Linked DNA regions of Acuticoccus sp. I52.16.1. The protein of the gene in region 2 binds, or shares a complex with, the protein of the main gene of each other region. Links are inferred from orthologs where the notes say so. Each region holds a gene or a part of one and is shown on either strand. Other genes may lie near its edges. The genes, in order: MRB58_RS22640, dnaN and MRB58_RS07095.

Evidence for each region.
Region 1: the proteins of dnaN (region 2) and MRB58_RS22640 are in contact, whole or in part, in a cryo-EM structure (PDB 8GIZ), measured with the Escherichia coli proteins. The link is inferred for Acuticoccus sp. I52.16.1 from one-to-one orthologs.
Region 3: the proteins of dnaN (region 2) and MRB58_RS07095 are in contact, whole or in part, in a cryo-EM structure (PDB 8GIZ), measured with the Escherichia coli proteins. The link is inferred for Acuticoccus sp. I52.16.1 from one-to-one orthologs.

The regions. Positions count from the first base shown.
Region 1 is NZ_CP094828.1:5,051,934-5,057,012, forward strand. The notes cover bases 2,242-5,079. They hold MRB58_RS22640 (DNA polymerase III subunit delta'), read left to right. Parts: upstream 2,242-3,050; coding sequence 3,051-4,109; downstream 4,110-5,079. Other genes in these bases: MRB58_RS22630 (septal ring lytic transglycosylase RlpA family protein), read left to right, coding at 2,242-2,372; tmk (dTMP kinase), read left to right, coding at 2,405-3,037; metG (methionine--tRNA ligase), read left to right, coding at 4,143-5,079. In the rest of the region: MRB58_RS22620 (M20/M25/M40 family metallo-hydrolase), read left to right, coding at 1-591; MRB58_RS22625 (Rid family hydrolase), read left to right, coding at 739-1,143; more of MRB58_RS22630, read left to right, coding at 1,344-2,241. UniProt on the Escherichia coli protein: Part of the beta sliding clamp loading complex, which hydrolyzes ATP to load the beta clamp onto primed DNA to form the DNA replication pre-initiation complex.
Region 2 is NZ_CP094828.1:3,651,249-3,658,520, reverse strand. What follows is about bases 2,608-5,523. They hold dnaN (DNA polymerase III subunit beta), read right to left. Parts: upstream 4,667-5,523; coding sequence 3,548-4,666; downstream 2,608-3,547. Other genes in these bases: dnaA (chromosomal replication initiator protein DnaA), read right to left, coding at 4,917-5,523; recF (DNA replication/repair protein RecF), read right to left, coding at 2,608-3,531. Outside these bases: MRB58_RS16505 (phytoene desaturase), read left to right, coding at 1-1,434; MRB58_RS16500 (phytoene/squalene synthase family protein), read left to right, coding at 1,431-2,372; more of recF, read right to left, coding at 2,410-2,607; more of dnaA, read right to left, coding at 5,524-6,374; MRB58_RS16480 (rhodanese-like domain-containing protein), read right to left, coding at 6,511-6,945. UniProt on the Escherichia coli protein: Confers DNA tethering and processivity to DNA polymerases and other proteins. Acts as a clamp, forming a ring around DNA (a reaction catalyzed by the clamp-loading complex) which diffuses in an ATP-independent manner freely and bidirectionally along dsDNA.
Region 3 is NZ_CP094828.1:1,560,871-1,568,136, forward strand. The notes cover bases 2,511-5,420. They hold MRB58_RS07095 (DNA polymerase III subunit gamma/tau), read left to right. Parts: upstream 2,511-3,070; coding sequence 3,071-4,771; downstream 4,772-5,420. Other genes in these bases: MRB58_RS07085 (ATP-binding cassette domain-containing protein), read left to right, coding at 2,511-2,814; MRB58_RS07100 (YbaB/EbfC family nucleoid-associated protein), read left to right, coding at 4,785-5,111; recR (recombination mediator RecR), read left to right, coding at 5,119-5,420. Outside these bases: MRB58_RS07075 (DUF2244 domain-containing protein), read right to left, coding at 1-253; MRB58_RS07080 (ABC transporter permease), read left to right, coding at 437-2,164; more of MRB58_RS07085, read left to right, coding at 2,161-2,510; more of recR, read left to right, coding at 5,421-5,721; MRB58_RS07110 (SH3 domain-containing protein), read right to left, coding at 5,759-6,289; MRB58_RS07115 (D-glycerate dehydrogenase), read left to right, coding at 6,377-7,266. UniProt on the Escherichia coli protein: Part of the beta sliding clamp loading complex, which hydrolyzes ATP to load the beta clamp onto primed DNA to form the DNA replication pre-initiation complex.

The DNA.
Region 1 (5,079 bases), 1.4 Mb from region 2 along the record:
GTGCTGCTGCGCGGGGTCCAGGCGCACGCCTCGCGGCCCCATGACGGGCACGACGCGCTGCAGGCCGCGGTGCCGATCCTCTCCATGCTCATGCGCACCCGTGCGTCGCTGCCGCATCCGCTGACGGTGGGTCTCATCGAGGGTGGGCGCGGCATCAACGTCGTGCCCGACCGGGTCCGCTTCACGGTAGACCGGCGCATCGGCAGCCACGAGGAGGCCGATGCGGTCGAGGCCGAGCTGATCGCGGCGATCGAGGCGGCGCATACCGTCCACGGCGTCGAGTTGGAATGCCGGCGCCTGCTGCTGGCCGAACCCGTCGCCCCCACCGCGCCCTCCCAGGCGCTGGCCGAGACGCTCGCCCGGCATGCCGGCGCGGCGATGGGGCAGCAGGTTCCGGTCGTCTCGGCGCCCGTCGTCAGCGGCGCACGGCACTATGCGCTGGCCGGCATCGCGACGGTGCTCTACGGCGTCGGCCCACCGATCGTGGGCGAGGGGGTCGACTTCACCGGCGACGAGAGCGTCTCCATCGACGACCTCGGCAAGGCGACCGCCGCCGTCGCGGCGACGCTCGAGGAAATGCTGTCGCGCTGAGCGGGAAGGGCCGCGAATCACGCGTCGCGGATGCGGGCTCGGCCGCTCCGTAGGCGGCGGCCGATCGCCGGTGTGCGCGAAGCGGCCGGCGAGTGGCGCCGGCCGCGCCGAGCGGCTAATCCGGGGCGACCACAGCAGGAGCGCCCCATGCGTCAGACCTTCGCTTCCGGATCCCCGTTCGAAACCGCCTTCGGCTACGCGCGCGCCGTGAAGGTGGGCGACACCGTCTACGTCGCCGGCACCATCGGCCGCGACCCCGACACCGGGACGCTGCCCGAGGACCCCGCCGCACAATACCGCAACGCCATCGGCATCATTTCGCGGGCGTTGGAGGAGGCCGGGTCGAGCATCGACGATATCGTACAGTTAACGACTTATGTCGCATCCGGCACGACCTTCACCGAGGTGATCGGTCCGCTGATGGGCGACACGTTCGGTCACATCAGGCCGACGAACACCGCACTGGTGGTGAATTTTCCCTGGCCGGGCATCGCTGTGGAGATCCAGTCGATCGCGGTGATCGGGGCCGGACCGGCCCGATCCGGGGCCTGAATCGTTACTGAAGCCCTAACGAATTGTGTGGCAAAAATGCCAACTCCTTAGCAAAGCGTTAGCGTCTCGCCGCCAATGGTATGGGCGCCTCAGCCCTCTGGAAGTAGTGTGCCGTGGTGGGCCCGGTGACTCGGCCCTCGCGAGCGGAGTAAAGACAAATGGCCTTGTCTGAGTTTTGTCGCGCTGCGACGATGGCCTTCTTGTGTGCAGCAACGCTGATGTTGGCCGGATGCGGAGGCGGGATCGAATCGCTGGACGTCCTGTCGGCCTCCGCGGACGGCGCTTCCGACGAGGACGTCACCGGCTTCAAGAAGATCGGCAAGCCCTACAAAGTGGGCGGCCGCTGGTACACGCCCAAGCACGACGAAGACTACGACAAGACCGGCAAGGCCTCCTGGTACGGCCCCCAGTTCCACGGCAAGTCGACCGCCAACGGCGAGGTCTTCGACCAGGACTCGCTGACCGCAGCGCACCCCACGCTGCCGCTTCCCTCTTATGTCCGCGTCACCGTGCTGAAGACCGGCAAATCCGCCGTCCTGCGCGTCAACGACCGCGGCCCCTTCCATCGCGGCCGCATCATCGACGTGTCGAAGGGCGCGGCGACGAAGCTCGGCTTCCGCGCCGCCGGCTCGGCGAAGGTGCGGGTCGAGTATCTCGGCGAGGCGCCCGTCGGCGGCGGTGACAAGGAGACGCTGGTCGCCGAATCGAAGTTCGGCAAATCGTCGTCGAAATCCCTGGCGAACTACCTGTTCGGCAGCGATGACGACGACGAGGAAGAGGGCAAGGTCGAGGTTCGCCTCGCGTCCGCCAAGCCCGCCGGTAAGGACGAGCAGGACGCGCGCAACAATCCTCTGCGCGCGCAGCCGGAGCGCAGCAACGATTCGAACCTGCCGGGCGTGAACCTGCGCTCCTACAAGCCGGCGATGCTGACCGCCTCGGTCCAGCCCAGCGCCGTGCAGGCCTACCAGGCCGAGATCCGCAAGGAGAGCGGCGGCGGCGGCGCGGTGGAGGCGGTGATCGCCATGAACGAGCCCGTCGGCTCGCTCGAAGAGGAAGAGATCGTCCCCAGCACGGCCGCTGTCGCCACCGTGTCGGAGGAGACGGTCGCCGCCAGCCAGTCCCGCGTGACCGGCGCCTTCGACATGTTCGGCGCCGCACCCAGTGACGCCGCCGCCACGGCCGGCGGCGAAACCACGGCCGCATTGCAGGGCGCCGGCACCTCGGAGTAACGTCCGGGCGGTCGAGCTCGGGGCGGGATTTGGTGAAGGGCGCGTTCGTAACCTTCGAAGGCGGTGACGGTGCCGGCAAGTCGACCCAGGCGCGCCGTCTGGCCGTCACGCTGCGCGCCAAGGGCCGCACCGTGACGCTGACGCGAGAGCCCGGCGGCTCCCCGTGGGCCGAGCGGCTGCGCGCGGCGCTCCTGTCCGAGCATGGCGCGGAGCTGAGCCCGGCGGAGCAGGCGCTGTTGTTCGCCGCCGCCCGAGCCGACCACGTGGACACCTTGATCGCCCCCGCGCTCGCCGCCGGCCACGTCGTCATCTGCGACCGCTTCGCCGATTCGACCGAGGCCTACCAGGGCGCCGCCGGGGTCTCCGCGGCACGCCTCGCCACCCTCGGCGCGCTGGTCGTTGGCGACACCGTGCCCGACCTGACGATCGTGCTCGACTGCCCGGCCGACATCGGCCATGTGCGCACCGCGCGCCGCGGCGGCGCCGACCCGTTCGACCGTGCCGAGACGCAGATCCGGGAGAGACGCCGGCAGGCTTTCCTCGCGATCGCGGCGCGCGAACCAGGGCGCTGCGCCGTGGTAGACGCCACGCAGCCGGCCGATATCGTCGCCGACCGCATCTGGCGCATCGCCAGCGAGCGGCTCGCCCTGCTTCAGGCCGCGTGAGCCGCGCCCGCTGATGGCCAGAGCCCCCCGCGCGCCCAAGCCCATGGAAGGCGCGCCCGCCGAACCGGACATGCTGGACAATGCCCCGCCACCGCGTGAGGCGCAGACCCTCGTCGGCCACGGTGAGGCGGTGGGCCGGCTGATGGAGGCGTTCGCCGCCGGCACCCCGCCGCAGGCGATCCTGCTGGAAGGGCCGCGCGGGATCGGCAAGGCGACGCTCGCCTTCCGTCTGGCGCGGGCGCTCCTGAGTACGCTCCCCGGCCAGCCGCTGCCCGACGACCTGTGGGACGATCCGCAGAGCCGCACGGCGCATCAGGTCGCCGCCGGAACGCACCCCGGCCTCGTCCACCTGACGCGGCCCTGGGACGAGAAGGGCAAGAAATTCAAGAGCGAGCTGACCGTCGACGAGGTGCGCCGCATCGTCCCGTTCCTGGGATCGACCGCGGCGGACGGCGGCTGGCGCGTCGTCATCGTCGACGCGGTGGACGACATGAACATCAACGCCTCCAACGCGCTCCTCAAGGCGCTGGAGGAGCCGCCGCGGCGCACGCTCTTCATCCTCGTCGCCCACGTCTCCGGCCGGGTCATGGCGACCATCCGCTCGCGCTGCCGCGCCATCCGCATGCGTCCGCTCAGCGAGGACGAGGTGAGGGGGGCCCTCAACGCGCTCAGAGCCGACCCGTCGACCGCCAAGCTGGGCGAGGGCTCGGTTCGCCGCGCGCTCGGCCTCGCCAACGCGGGGGCGGACGTGGTGCGCTCGGCGCAGCGGCTGCTCGCGCCGTCGATGGTGCGGGACATCCGGGCGCAACACCAGCTCGCCGAGATGGCCGCCCAGCGCCGCGACGACGCGTTCGCGACGGTCCTGGAGCTGGTGCTCGACGCCATTGCCGGGCGCGCCAAACACGGGGCAGGGCGCTTGCCCCTCCCCGCGCTGGACACCTACGCCGCGCTCTACCTCTCCGTGACGGACGACCGCCGGCGCATCGAGGTCTTCAACCTCGACCGCAAGGAAATGGTGCTGGCCGTGCTGTCGCGCCTCTCGGCCGCGGACAAGGCGGCTGGTCTGACTTGACATTGCCGCCCACGGGGGCAGAAGCATCGCGCCATGAGCCAGCAGTTCACCATCACGACGGCGATCTCGTACCCGAACGGGGCGCCCCACATCGGCCACGCCTACGAGCTGATCGCTACCGACGCGATCGCCCGGTTCAAGCGTCTCGACGGCTACACCGTCCATTTCTCGACCGGCACCGACGAGCACGGCCAGAAGATGGTGGAGACCGCGGCCAAGGAAGGGATCCCGGTCGCCGAACTCGCCGACCGCAACACCGGCCTCTTCCGCAAGATGGCCGAGGTGCTGGGCTCCAGCCACGACGACTTCATCTCCACCCGCGAGCCGCGCCACATCGAGGCGAGCCAGGCGATCTGGGAGAAGATGGTCGCCGCGGGCGACATCTACCTCGGCAACTACGGCGGCTGGTACTCGGTCCGCGACGAAGCGTTCTTCGGCGAAAACGAGCTGACGGAGAAGGACGGGCAGAAGTTCGCCCCCACCGGCGCTCCGGTCGCATGGATGGAAGAGCCGTCCTACTTCTTCCGCCTGTCCGCCTTCCAGGACCGCCTGCTGGCGCTCTACGACGAGAACCTGGACTTCATCGCCCCCGCGACGCGGCGCAACGAGGTGGTGGCGTTCGTCAAATCCGGCCTCAAGGACCTCTCCATCTCGCGCACGACGATGGACTGGGGCGTTCCGGTGCCGGGCGACCCGGACCACGTGATGTACGTGTGGGTCGACGCGCTGACCAACTACATCACCTCCTGCGGCTTCCCCGCCGAACCGGAGCGCTTCGCGGCCCAGTGGCCGGCGGACCTCCACGTCATCGGCAAGGACATCATCCGCTTCCACACCATCTACTGGCCGGCCTTCCTGATGAGCGCGGGGCTGGCGCTCCCCAAACGGGTCTTCGGCCACGGCTTCCTCTACAATGCCGGCGAGAAGATGAGTAAGTCGATCGGCAACGTGCTCGATCCGTTCGACCTCG
Region 2 (7,272 bases):
GGGATCGCGACCACGATCGTCGAGGGGCGCGACAAGCCCGGCGGGCGCGCCTACGTCTACGAGGACGACGGCTTCGTGTTCGATGCCGGCCCCACCGTCATCACCGATCCGACGTGCCTGGAGGAGCTGTTCACACTCGCCGGCCGCACGCTGGACGACTACGTGACGCTGCTGCCGGTCTCGCCCTTCTACCAATTGCGCTGGGACGACGGGACGGTGTTCGACTACGTCAACGACCAGGCCGAGCTCGACCGGCAGATCGACGCGATCAACCCCCGCGACGTCGACGGCTATGCCCGCTTCCTCGCCTACTCCAAGGCGCTGCTGGAGGAAGGTTACGTCAAGCTGGGCACCGCGCCGTTCCTGTCGGTCGGTTCGATGTTGCGCGTGGCGCCGCAGCTGGTGCGCCTGCAGAGCTACCGCACCCTCTACGCCAAGGTCGCGAGCTTCATCGAGGACGAGCATCTGCGCCAGGCGTTCTCGTTCCACACGCTGCTGGTCGGCGGCAACCCGTTCGCCACCAGCGCGATCTACGGGCTGATCCACGCGCTGGAACGCCGCTGGGGCGTGTGGTTCGCGCAGGGCGGCACCGGGGCGCTGGTGGCCGGCATGGTCCGCCTCTTCGAGGAGCTGGGCGGGCAGGTGCGCCTCGCCTCCCCCGTCGCGGCGATCGAGACGGACGGCGACCGTGCGACGGGCGTCCGCCTCGCCACGGGCGAGCGGCTGGCGGCCGACATCGTCGCCTCCAACGCGGACGTGATGCACACCTACGCCTCGCTCCTCGGCGGTACCGCGCGCGGCGAGGCGCAGGCGCGGCGACTGGCGAAGAAGCGCTATTCGAACTCCCTCTTCGTCGTCTACTTCGGCCTCGACCGGGACGTGCCGGGCGACCTGGAGCATCACACCGTGCTCTTCGGACCGCGGTACCGCGAGCTGATCGGCGAGATCTTCGCCGGGCCGGAGCTGCCGGAGGACTTCTCGCTCTACCTGCACGCACCGTCGAAGACGGACCCGTCGATGGCACCGGAGGGGCGGAGCGCCTACTACGTGCTCGCCCCGGTGCCGCACCTGGGTGCCGCGTCGATCGACTGGGATGCGGCCGGACCGGCCTACCGCGACCTCATCCTCGCCGAGCTGGAGCGCCGCGCGATCCCGCGGCTGCGCGAGACGCTGGTCACCTGCCGCACCTTCACCCCGGCCGACTTCTCGCGCGAGCTGAACGCGCACCTCGGCTCGGCGTTCTCGCTGGAGCCGATCCTGACGCAGTCGGCCTTCTTCCGCTGTCACAACCGGGACGACACCATCGCCAACCTCTACTTCGTCGGTGCGGGCACGCATCCGGGCGCGGGGGTGCCGGGGGTGGTCGGCTCGGCGAAGGCGACGGCGCAGCTCATCGTGGGCGAGCGGGTGGCCCCGTCGCCGACGGACCGATGAACGAGGCGGCGGCCGCCCGCGCCACGCTCGCCCGCGGTTCGAAGAGTTTCGCGGCCGCCTCGACGCTGCTGCCGCCGGCGCTGCGCGACGACGTCGCCCGCCTCTATGCCTGGTGCCGGCACGCGGACGACGTGATCGACGGGCAGGATCTCGGCCACGGGGAGCGCGTGGTGCCGGACCCGGCCGCCCGGCTCGCCGAGCTGCGCCGCCAGACCGACACGGCCCTCGCGGGGGCGTCAGTGGCGCCGGTGTTCGCCGGGTTCGCGGCGGTGGCGCGGCGACACGGGATCTCCCGGTCGCTGGCGCACGACCACCTGGACGGGTTCGCGATGGACGTCGACGGTCGCACCTACGCCACGATCGACGAGCTGGCGGCCTACTGCTACGGCGTCGCCGGCGCGGTGGGCGTGATGATGGCGCTCGTGATGGGTGTCGCGCCGGAGGAGGCGGACACGCTGGACCGCGCCTGCGACCTCGGCCTCGCCTTCCAGATGACCAACATCGCGCGCGACGTGGTGGCGGACGCGGCGGTCGGCCGCCTGTACCTCCCCACGACGTGGCTCGCCGAAGCCGGCGTCCCCCCATATCCCGACGCCGTCCGCGCCCCGGCGCACGCCCCTGCCGTGCACACGGTCGCGGTGCGCCTGGTGCATGAGGCCGAGCCCTACTACCGCTCGGCGCGTGTGGGTCTGGCGCGCTTGCCGCTGCGGGCGCGATGGGCGGTCGCCTCGGCGAGCGCGGTGTACCGGGAGATCGGCGTGCGTCGGCAGGCCGCGGGGCCGGCGGGCCTGGCCGAGCGGGTCGGCACCACCAAGGCGGAGAAGTTGCGCCTCATCGCCGGCGCCCTCGGCCCCACCCTCTCCCGCCCGCGCGCCACGCCCTCGCGCGGCGGCCTCTGGACGCGGCCGCGCCATGCCGGGGACGGGACGCGACCGTAGCGCGTCCCCACACGCCGCCACCACCGCGAGCGGGCGTCTATTGCGGGGTGATGGTCCCGGCCTCGACGCGGAAGCGGTCGGCACGCTCGCCCAACGCGGTGAAGAGGCTCTCGTCGGTTCCCGTCATGAAGGTCTGAGCGCCGAGGGCGTCGAGGGTGTCGTAGAGCGCGGCGCGGCGCGCCGGGTCGAGGTGGGCGGCGACCTCGTCGAGAAGGAGGATCGGCGTCTCGCCGGTGACACGGGCGACCAGCGCCGCGTGGCCGAGGACGATGCCGATGAGGAGGGCCTTCTGCTCGCCGGTGGAGGCGAGGCCGGCGGGCATGTCCTTCTCCACGTGCGTCACCTTGAGGTCGACGCGGTGCGGCCCGCCGAGCGCCCGCCCCGCCGCGCGGTCGCGCCCGCGCCCTTCGCGCAGGCGGCGGGCAAAACCGGGTCCGTCGGCGTCGCCCTCGTCGCCGGCGAGGGCGAGCACGGCTTGCGGGAAGTCCCCCCCGTCCAGCGCACGCACGGCCTGGGCGGCGTTCAGCTTCACGATCAGCTCGACGCGGGCAGCCGCCATCGCGGCGCCGTGCTCGGCCATCTCGCGCTCGACCGCCTCGTACCAGCGCGCGTCGGACACGCCGTCTTCGAACATCTTGTTGCGCTGGCGCATCGCACGCTCGTAGGCGTTGGCGCGGCGGCCGTGCTGCGGGAACAACGCCAGCGCCAGCCGGTCCAGAAAGCGGCGCCGGTCGGATGTGCCGCCGGTGAAGAGCCCGTCCATCGCCGGTGTGAGCCAGAGGACGCGAGCGACGCGGGTCAGGTCGTCGGGCCGCGCGTCGGCGCCGTCGACACGCACGATGCGGCTCCCCTCGCCTTGCAGGCCGGTGCCGACCGCGCTTTCCTCGCCCCCCTTGTCCACCCGCGCCGAGACCGCCCAGCCGGTTTCGGCCGGGGCCCCCTGCCGGATCATCTCGGCATAGGTCGCGCGCCGCAGGCCCCGACCGGGCGACAGCAGCGAGATCGCCTCCAGCACGTTGGTCTTGCCCGAGCCGTTGGGGCCGGCGAGCACGACGTGATCACGCGCCGCGCAGAGGCGCGCCTCGGTATAGTTGCGGAACTGGGAGAGGCCGAGACGCGTCAGGCGGACGCGCGTGGGCGCTGGCTCGGAGGGCGGCACGCGGGCATGCCCGCGGTCACACGCGCATCGGCATGAGGACGTAGAGCGTCTTCTCCGCGTCGCCGTCGTGGATGAGGGTGGGCGAGCCGGGGTCGGCGAGGGCGAATGTGGCGTTCTCGGAGCCGAGCTGGCTGGTGATGTCGAGCAGGTATTTTGAGTTGAAGCCGATGTCGAGCGGCTCGGAGTCGAAGTCGACGACCAGCTCGTCGGTGGCGGTGCCGGAGTCCGGGTTGATGACGGAGAGGGTCAGCGACCCGTCGGTCAGGGAGAGTTTCACCGCACGGCCGCGCTCGGACGAGACCGTGGAGACGCGGTCGACGGCGGCGGCGAAGTCGATCCGGTCGACGTGCATGATCTTGGTGTTGTTCTTCGGGATCACGCGGTCGTAGTCGGGGAAGGTGCCGTCGATCAGCTTGGACGTCAGCACCACGTTGGCGAAGGTGACGCGGATCTTCGTGTCGCTGAGCTCGATGGTGAGTTCGGCCTCGGGGTTCTCCATCAGACGCTGCAATTCGCCGACGGTCTTGCGCGGCACGATGATGCCGGGCATCCCGGCCGCGCCCTCCGGCGCCTCCACCTGCGCCTGGGCGAGGCGGTGGCCGTCGGTCGCCACGGCGCGGAACATGGCCCCGCCCGGCGCGTCGACGGCGTGGAAGTAGATGCCGTTGAGGTAGTAGCGGGTCTCCTCGGTGGAGATCGCGAACTGCGTCCGGTCGATCAGCCACTTGAAGTCGGCGGCCTTAAGCTTGAACGCGTGGGTGAACTCGCCGCCGGTGATGTCCGGATAGTCGCTCTCGGGCAGCATCTGCAGGGCGAAGCGCGACCGGCCGGCGGTCAGCGTCATGGTCGACCCGTCGGGGTTGGTCTCCAGCGCGATGCGGGCGCCCTCGGGAATCTTGCGGACGATGTCGTGCAGCATGTGGGCCGGCACCGTGATCGCGCCGGGCTGCTCGACACCGGCCTCGACGGTCTCGATCAGCTCGAGGTCGAGGTCGGTCGCCTTGAGGGTGAGGCTCGCCCCGTCGGCCCGGATCAGCACGTTCGACAGAATCGGGATCGTATTGCGGCGTTCAACGACCCGCTGGACGTGACTGAGGGGCTTCAGGAGATGGGCCCGTTCGAGGGTCGCACGCATACGGGAGTCCGTCCGAAAGGCGCGGGGGTACCGCTGGGAGGCTACGTTGAACAGATGGTAGCCGTGGATTCAAGATCTGGAAGCAAGCAACGCGCGTGCCGCGCCATACGTCCACATATTGCCGGCCGTTTCCGGCCATTTTTTGCCCGGACGGCGCAACGGCCGTCCGCGCCGGGCCCGTGCGCGGGGATGCGGGCACAAAAAAGGCCCGGGTCGCCCCGGGCCGATCGCGTCGTGTCGCAGGTGGCCGTTATTGGTCGAGGAGGCGCTTCAGCGTCTCGATGTCCTCTGCCATCTGCGTGTCCTTGGTGATCAGGTCCTCGACCTTTCGCACCGCGTGCAGGACGGTGGTGTGGTCGCGGTTGCCGAACCGGCGGCCGATCTCGGGGAGCGAGCGCGGCGTCAGCGTCTTGGACAGGTACATCGCGATCTGCCGCGGACGCACGATCACCTTGGTGCGGCGGGCGGAGACCAGGTCCTGGCGCGACACGTTGAAGTGCTGCGACGTGACCCGCTGGATGTCCTCGATCTTCGGCTTCTTGCTCTCGCGAGCGCGAAGCAGATCGCGCAGCGCGTTCTCGGCCATTTTCAGGTCGATCGGCGCGGAGGTCAGCTGGTTGTGGGCGACGAGGCGGTTGACCGCACCGTCGAGGTCGCGCCCGTTGGTGGTGATCGACCGGGCCACGAAGTCGACCACTTCCTCGGGGAAGACGAGATCCTCGAACATCTCGTGCTGGACCGAGATGCGCTGCTCGAGGATCGCCTTGCGCATGGCGTAGTCCGGCGGCGTCAGTTCCACGAGGAGACCGCCGCTGAGGCGCGAGCGGACCCGCGCATCGAGGCCTTCCAGATCGGCAGGAGCACGATCGGCGGCGATCACCACCTGGCGCTGGCTGTCGACGAGGGTCGTCAGGGTATGCCCGAACTCCTCCTGCACCTTGGCGCCATTCAGGAACTGGATGTCGTCGATGAGCAGGACGTCGATGTCACGCAGGATGTCTTTGAACGAGATCGTCGTGCGGTTCATCACCGCGGAGACGAACCGGTACATGAAGTGCTCCGCCGTCAGGTAGAGCGTGCGGCGGGCTGGGTTGGCGGCGCCGGCGATGGCCTGCAGCAGGTGCGTCTTGCCGAGGCCGACGGCCCCGGTGACGAACAGCGGGTTGTACGCCGCCCGCTCACCGGGTTGGGCGAAGGCCACCTTCTTGGCGACCGCGACCGCGAGCTGGTTCGACGGGCCTTCTACGAGGCTCGCGAACGAGTGGCGTGCATCCAATGCCGATCCCTCGAGGCCGCCGGCCGAATTCGGCGGAACGGGAGGGCCGTCGATCTGACGGCGCGGGGCGGCCGACCCGTTGGTCTGATCGACGGTGTTGGGGGCACCCGCGGCGGGACCGCTGCGGACGGGCCGGGTCTTGGGACGGAGCGAGGAACGCACCTTGAAGCGCACCTCGCCGATATCGGGGCGCACAGCGCGCCAGCGCTGGACGATGTCGGTCGCGTAGTGGGTCTGCACCCAGTGCCGGATAAACGACGTCGGCGTGGACAGGTCGACGACGGTATTCGAAACGGATTCGAACTCGATGCGCTCGAACCACGACGTATAGATATCCTCGCCGTGGGCAGAGCGAAGTTCTAACTTAATCTGAGACCAGGTTTCGCTATCTTTGCTTTCAGTCGTTCCGGCCGATGCTTGGGTTGGCTCCATCGTTCGCACTACTCCTGAAGGTCCCGTGTTTGAATTGTCATTGCCCGGATAGCGATGCACTTGGCACAAACCCTCCCGATCGGGCGCCCGGGTGCACCCGATGGGATTCGACGAAATACGCGTGGGTCTCGGTTCGCTAAGTCTGCCGCCAGGGGAGACCGGATGCTTTCCACCCGGCGACAGTGCCACGGTGCCCTGCGCCGTCCGGCGGCCCTTCGAAGCCGTCGGTGACGTTGAAGCACCTCTCGTAGCCGAGAGCGCCCATCAACCTTGCGGCGGCGAGGCTGCGGGCCCCGCTGCGGCAGATGAAATAGAGCGCTGTCGACGGATCCGGGCAGGCGCTCTGGAGCGACTGGCCAAAGTCGTCGGCGACGGCCATCGTCGGGAACACCTGCCACTCGAGGAGGACAGGCTCGCCGGACGGAGCCGCGGTGAGATCGGGCAGGCCTACGTAGGCCCACTCGGCTTTGGTGCGCACATCGACGAGGCGAGCGGACGGGTCGTTCATCAGCTCGTTGTAGGCCTCGTCGGGCGTGACCTCTGAAATGGGTGGATTGCCGGTTTGCATCATGGACAATATCCCTCCTCCGGGCGATCGATTGCCCGGCCTTGGTTTCCGGTAGCCTCTATTAACGGGGTCGCAGGGTTCTGCGAACCGTGACTAAGCCGGAGCGGTGACGCAAAAAGCAGATGCGATCGAGCAACCTGAAATTGCAATCACCGACATGCCATGACCCTCTTCGACGGAAACCGCCCGGCTTCGCGAACGAGCTGGGCTTGTCTATTGTGTGAACGGTTCGTTACCCCGATCAACGATTAACCCTTCGCACGCCGGGCTACCGAGGGCAAGCGCCAAGGCGAAGCAGATTCGGCCGATTTGTTTAGCAAATCCGCACAT
Region 3 (7,266 bases), 2.1 Mb from region 2 along the record:
CCTCGCTCGGGGTGACGGTGATCTCCTCGAACTGGCGGCCGGAGCGGTAGGAGAGCTTGAAGGCGCCCCAGACGAGGAGGATGTCCGCCACGGCGAAGAGGGAGACCGGCCACGCGCCGATCGCCCAGGTGCGCAGCGCCGCGAACCCCATTGCGCCCGCGACCACCGCCATCAGAACGAGATAGCCGCGGCGGGTGAGCGACCGGTGCGGGAAGAGGACCGCGTGGAAGGGTTCTGCCTCGGCGATGGACATGCGCCCACTATAGCGCCCGCCGGCCGGCGCGACGATGCCCCCGTCGCGCCGCGACGCGCGGCCGGCAAGCCTCGCCCAGCGGCGGTGCGCGGTCGCGATCGGTTGATTTTTCCGCCGCGGCACCCGAACTAGGCTCGCCGACGCGGCGTGCGCCGCGTGCAGATCATGGCCAGGTGGGATGGAATGAGGCGCCGCGACTATGACGGGCGGGACGCGGCGCCGCGGCGCCCCCGGCCGGCCGGCGGCGGGGGGCCGGCGGCCGCGGCGGGCGTCGCCGTCAAGCTCGTCATCGCCGTGCCGGTGGGCGCCGGGCTCGTCGGCGTGCTTCTGCCGGCATTCGGCTACCTGCCGCCCATCGGCGCCGACCAGCCTGGGCTCGCCGCGTTCGCCGCCCTCGCCGCCCGCCCCGGCCTCGCCCATTCGGCGGCGCTGTCGGTCGGGACGGCACTGGCGGCGACCCTCGTCTCGCTGGCGGCCACGGCGTCGATCCTGGCGGCGACGTTCGGCACGCGGGCGATGGCGGTCACGGATCGGCTGCTGGCGCCGCTCTTGTCGGTGCCGCATGCGGCCGCGGCGCTCGGGTTCGTGCTGCTGTTCGCGCCCTCCGGCCTGGTCCTGCGGCTCCTGTCGCCGTGGGCCACCGGGCTGCGGGTCCCGCCCGATATCGCGCTGGTGCAAGACCCGTGGGGGATCGCCCTCACCGTGGCCCTCGTCATGAAGGAGACGCCCTTTCTGGTGCTGATGGCCCTCGCCGCGCTGGGACAGATCGAAGCGCGGCCCCGCGTCGCCATGGCGCGGGCGCTCGGCTACGGGCGGATGGCGGCGTTCCTGCACGGGGTGTGGCCGCTGGTCTACCGGCAGATCAAGCTGCCGGTGCTGGCCGTGCTCGCCTTCTGCGTCTCGGTGGTCGACGTGGCGATGATCCTGGGGCCGACGCGCCCGCCCCCCCTCGCCGTGCGCCTCCTCACCGAGCTCCACGCGGCCGACATCGACGCCTGGCTCGTCGGCAGTGCCGGCGCGGTGCTGCTGCTGGGGCTGATGGGCGCCCTGGTCCTCGCCTGGCTCGCGCTGGAGCGCGCCGCGGGGTGGGCGCTGGCCCGGCTGCGCGACGGCGGCTGGCGCGCCCGGCGCGACCGGCTGGCCCGTATCGCCGCCATGGCCTTCGCCGCGGCATTGACCGGCACGATGGCGCTCGCGGTGGTCGGCCTGTGCGTGCAGTCGGTCGCCGGCTACTGGCCGTTTCCGCAGGTGCTGCCCGCCAACGTCAGCGCCGCGTCCTGGGTCGAGCGCCTGCCGGGCGTGCTCGACACGCTGGCGACCACGCTCGGCATCGCCATCGGCGCGACGGCGCTGTCGCTGCCGCTGGCGGTGGCGCTGCTGGCGAGCGGCGTGCGCGTGGGCGGGCTGATCTACCTGCCGCTGATCGTGCCGCAAGTCGCTTTCCTGTTCGGTCTGGCGACGCTCGTCATCGCCATGGGGGTGACGGCCGGGCCGGTCCTCGTCACCCTCACGCACGTCCTCTTCACGCTGCCTTATGCCCTCATCGCGCTGTCCGGCCCCTGGGCCGCACTCGACCCGCGCTACGAGATGGCGGCGCGCAGCTTCGGCCTGCCGTGGTGGCGCCGCTTCGTCATGGTCCGGCTGGCGCTGCTGACGCGGCCGCTGGCGGTCGCGGCGGCGCTCGGCGTCGCGGTCAGCGTCGCGCTCTACGTGCCGACGCGCATCGTCGGCGGCGGGCGCGTCGCCACCATCACCACCGAAGCGGTCGCGGCGGCCACCGGCGGCGACCGGCGGCTGGTCGCCATGCTCGCCCTCATGCAGCTGGCGCTCCCCTTCGTCGCCTTTGCGCTGGCGCGGGGCGGGCCGGCGCTCGCCTTCCGCCACCGCCGCGCCATGCAGGGCCGCGCATGAGCCTGGAGATCGACCTCGCCGTCGCGCTGCGCGGGCGCACCATGGCCACGCTGAAGGCGACCGTCGAGCCGGGAGCCGTGCTCTCGGTGATCGGCCCGTCGGGCGGCGGCAAGACCTCGCTGCTCCTGGCCGTCGCCGGACTGCTGGACGCGCCCTTCACCGTCACCGGCACCGTGACACGCGACGGCACAGACCTCACTCCGCTGCCGCCCGAGCGCCGCCGCATGGGGCTGATGTTCCAGGACGCGCTCCTCTACCCGCACATGTCGGTGGTGCAGAACGTCCTCTTCGCGGTGCCGCGGCGGGAGGCCGGGCGGCGCCTGACGCGGGCCGAGCGCCGCGCCCGTGCCGAAGCCAACCTCGCCCGTGTCGAGATGGGGCACGCCGCCGCACGCGACCCGGACACGCTCTCGGGCGGCCAGACGAGCCGTGTGGCACTGGCGCGCACGCTCGCCTCGGCGCCGCGAACGCTGCTGCTGGACGAGCCGTTCTCGGCGCTGGACCCGGCGCTCCGGGCCCAGGTGCGGGCGTTCGTCTTCGACCTGGCGCGGCAGGACGGGCTGCCCGTCGTCATGGTCAGCCACGACCCGGCGGACGCGGAGGCGGCGGGGGGCCAGATCATCGAGATCCGGTCTTGCCAAGCAGGGTGATGATCCTGATATAGGGCGGTGGGAGGTCGGCGGTGGACGGGCCACTCGCCAACCGGGTCAGGTCGGGAACGAAGCAGCCCTAACGAATCCGGTCCGGGTCATTCGCCGGCCTCCTTCTTCCAAGCCGGCGACCTCGGCGGCGACGATGCCGCGCCCACCACGTGGGCAAGCGCGAAATCCGGGCGCCGCAGGGCTGGCGCCTACCGGGCATCGTGTGCATGGTTGAGCCCGCGCGCAACCAGCGGCACACACCACGATTTCGCGGCCGGAGACCACCTTGTCCGACAGCACAGCACCGTCCGCGACACCGTACACGGTCCTGGCCCGCAAATACCGCCCGCACCACTTCGGCGAGCTGATCGGCCAGGCGCCGATGGTGCGTACGCTGAAGAACGCCTTCGCTCACGACCGCATCCCGCAGGCGTGGATGCTGACCGGCGTGCGCGGTGTCGGCAAGACGACCACCGCCCGCATCCTCGCTCGCGCCCTCAACTACGAGAAGGACGGCGCCCGCCACCCCACGGTGGAGTTCACCGAGTTCGGCGACCACTGCAAAGCCATCATGGAAGGCCGGCACGTCGACGTGATCGAGATGGACGCCGCGTCCCACACCTCGATCAACGACATCCGCGAGATCACCGACGCGGCGCGCTACAAGCCCGTCTCCGCGCTCTACAAGGTGTACATCATCGACGAGGTGCACATGCTGTCGACGGCGGCCTTCAACGGTCTCCTGAAGACGCTGGAAGAGCCGCCCGAGCACGTGAAGTTCATCTTCGCCACGACCGAGATCCGCAAGGTCCCGGTGACGGTGCTGTCCCGCTGCCAGCGGTTCGACCTGCGCCGGATCGAGGCGGACGAGCTGAGCGCGCACCTCGCCAAGGTCGCCACCAACGAAGGCATCACCGCCGACGAGGAGGCACTGCGCCTGATCGCCCGCGCCGCCGAGGGCTCGGTGCGCGACTCGCTGTCGCTGATGGACCAGGCGATCAGCCACGGCGGCGGCGTGATCTCCGCCGAGAGCCTGCGCGACATGCTCGGCCTCGCCGACCGCACCCGCATCGTCGACCTGTTCGAGCGCGTCATGAAGGGCGACGCCGCCGGGGCGCTGGCCGAACTCGGCGCGCAGTACGAGGTGGGTGCCGACCCGGCCGTCATCCTCACCGACCTCGCCTCGTTCACCCATCAGGTGACGCGCCTCAAGGTGACCAACGGCTCGCCCGACCCCGGCGACCCGCAGGAGGTGCGCGAGAGCGCCGTCGCCTTCGCCGCCGGGCTCGGCATGGCGGCGCTGTCGCGCATGTGGCAGGCGTTGCTCGCCGGGATCCAGGAGGTGCAGTCCGCGCCCAAGCCGATGATGGCGGCCGAGATGGTCCTCATCCGGCTCACCTACATGGCGAGCCTGCCCGACCCCGACCGTCTGCCGATGACCGACGCGCCGCAGGCGCCGGGCGGCGGTGGCCCGGCCCGCCCGCCGCGCGGCCCCGGCAACGGCCCGGCCGCCCGCGCCGTGGCCCCCGCACAGGCTCGCGCCAGCGCCCGCGCCGAGCGCCCGCAGCCGCAGAGCTTCGAGGATATCGCCGCGCTGATGGGCTCGCACTCGCTGCTGCTCAAGCAGGCGGTGGAGCAGGACATGCGCCTGAAGGCCTTCGCGCCCGGCCGCATCGAGGTGACGCTGACCGAGGGCGCCAATGCGAACGCCGCCGGCCAGCTGGGGCAGAAGCTGACCGAGGTCACCGGCTCGCGCTGGATCGTCACCGTCAGCGAGGGCGCCACGACGCCGACGATCCACGAGGTGAAGACCGCCGAGCAGCTCCGCCTGAAGGCGGAAGCCGGGGAAGACCCGCTGGTGAAAGCGATCATGGCGCGGTTCGCCGATGCGCAGATCGTCGAAGTGAGAGAAACACCGCACGAGGCGGACGGGCCGGCCGAACAGGCGCGCGACCGCAAGGGTTGAGAGGAAGAGACCGATGGATTTGTTCAAGATGATGGGGAAGGCCCGCGAGCTGCAGAGCCGCATGGGCGACCTCCAGGACGAGCTGAAGGAGATCGAGGCGAGCGGCGAGTCCGGCGCCGGCTCGGTCAAGGCGACGATGAACGGCGCCATGGTGCTGACCGCCCTCGCGATCGACCCCGAACTGATGAAACCGGAGGACAAGGAGATCGTCGAGGATCTGGTGATGGCCGCCGTCGCCGACGCGCAGGCCAAGGTCCAGGTCCTCGTCCAGGAGCGCACGCAGAGCCTGATGGGCGACCTCGGCCTCCCCGCCGGCATGAAGCTGCCCTTCGGCGGCTGACGCGCCTGTGGCGGTCGCGGGTCCCGAAATCGAGCGGCTGATCGCGCTGCTGGCCAAGCTGCCCGGTCTCGGCCCCCGCTCGGCCCGCCGCGCCGCCCTCCACATGGTGAAGAAGCGCGAGGCGCTGCTGCACCCGCTCGCCGCGGCGCTGGCCGAGGTGGGCGAGCGCGTCACCGTGTGCAGCGAGTGCGGCAACGTCGACACGTCCGACCCCTGCACCGTCTGCGCCGACGTCTCGCGCGATGCGGCGACGCTCATCGTCGTGGAAGACGTCGCCGACCTGTGGGCCCTGGAACGCGCCAGCGCGCTGCGCGCCCGCTACCACGTCCTCGGCGGCACGATCTCGGCGCTCGACGGGTTCGGGCCGGACGATATCGGCATCGCGCGTCTGATAGAGCGCGTCGCGGGCGGCGAGGTCCGCGAGGTGCTGCTCGCCCTCAACGCCACCGTCGAGGGGCAGACCACCGCCCACTACATCACCGAGCGCCTCGAACCGCTCGACGTGACGATCTCACGGCTGGCTTCCGGCGTCCCGATCGGCGGCGAGCTGGACTATCTCGACGAGGGCACCCTCGCCGCCGCCATCCACCAGCGGCGCCCGTTCGGCTGACGCCGCGGCTCCGCCCGGCGGCGGCCTCGGTCTCGCCTCAGTCGACCTTCTCGGTGGGATAGACGCCCCACAGGGTGCGTTGCGGCACCAGGCCATGCCAGTTCTGACCCGAGATCGAGCACCACGACCCGTCGCACCGCTCGACGTCCGCCAGCACGAAGGGTTCCAGGTAGGCCACCGGCGAAGAGGCCGCGCTCGCCGTCTCCAGCAGCGGGATCGTCTCGGTCTCGGACCACGGCGCGACGAGCGCGGTGCGCTTGCCGGAGAGCAGCGAGCGGTGGATCCACCCGTCCTCGCCGTCGACGTCGCGCACGCGTCGCCAGTTGCCGTACTCGCGCACGATCTCCACCGGCAGTCCGCGTTTGTTGAAGGTCCACTTGATCTTATATGACCGCGACGGGCCCACGCGCACGTTCACCTTGTTGGCGGAAAGGCTCACGAATCGTGGCAGCGGCAGGCCGCTCGGCCCCATCTCGGTCGGCCCGGCGGCATGGGCCGGCGGCGCGGCACCGGCGACAACGGCCAGGATCAGTGCCAGGGAGGCAATCGTAAATCGGATCGGCTTCATCGTTCCCTCTTTGGCGGGGAACGCTAAGGTGGCATGCATCCGGTTGCGTTCGGGTTATCAACACCCGCCGGCTTGAAGAGGAGCGTCATGTCGACAAGCGTCATCGTCACGCGCAAATTGCCCGAACAGGTCGAAGAGCGCATGCGCCAGCTGTTCGACGTGAAGCTCAACGCCGACGACCGGCCGATGACGCAGGCCGAGCTGGTCGAAGCCGTGCGCCACGCCCGCGTCCTCGTCCCCACCATCACCGACCGGATCGACGCTGCGGTGTTGCAGCAGGCGGGCCCCAACCTCGGCCTCATCGCCAACTACGGCAACGGCACCGACAATATCGACGTCGATGCCGCGGCGGCGCGCAAGATCCTCGTCACCAACACCCCCGGCGTCCTGACTGAGGACACCGCCGACATGACGATGGCGATGATCCTCGCCCTGCCCCGCCGCATCGTCGAGGGTACCAAGATCATCGAGGAGGGCGGCTTCGGCGGGTGGGCGCCGACGTGGATGATGGGCAACCGCGTCTGGGGCAAACGGATCGGCATCGTCGGCATGGGACGTATTGGCGCAGCCGTCGCCAAGCGGGCCAAGGCGTTCGGCATGTCGGTCCACTATCACAACCGCCGTCCGGCCGCCCCCGCCATCGCCGAGCCGCTCGGTGCCACCTATTGGGCAAGCCTCGACCAGATGCTCGCTCGCATGGACTTCGTCTCCATCCATTGCCCGCAGACGCCGGCGACCTTCCATCTCCTCTCCGGCCGCCGCCTGGCGCTGATGAAGCCGGAGGCCATGGTCATCAATCTCGCCCGCGGCGACATCGTCGACGAAGACGCCCTCATCAAGCTGATCGAGGAGGGAAAACTCGCCGGCGCGGGCCTCGACGTGTTCACCAACGAGCCGGCGATCAACCCCAGGCTGATCAAGTTGGCGAAGGCCGGCAAGGCGCTCCTGCTCCCGCACATGGGCTCCTCCACCCGCGA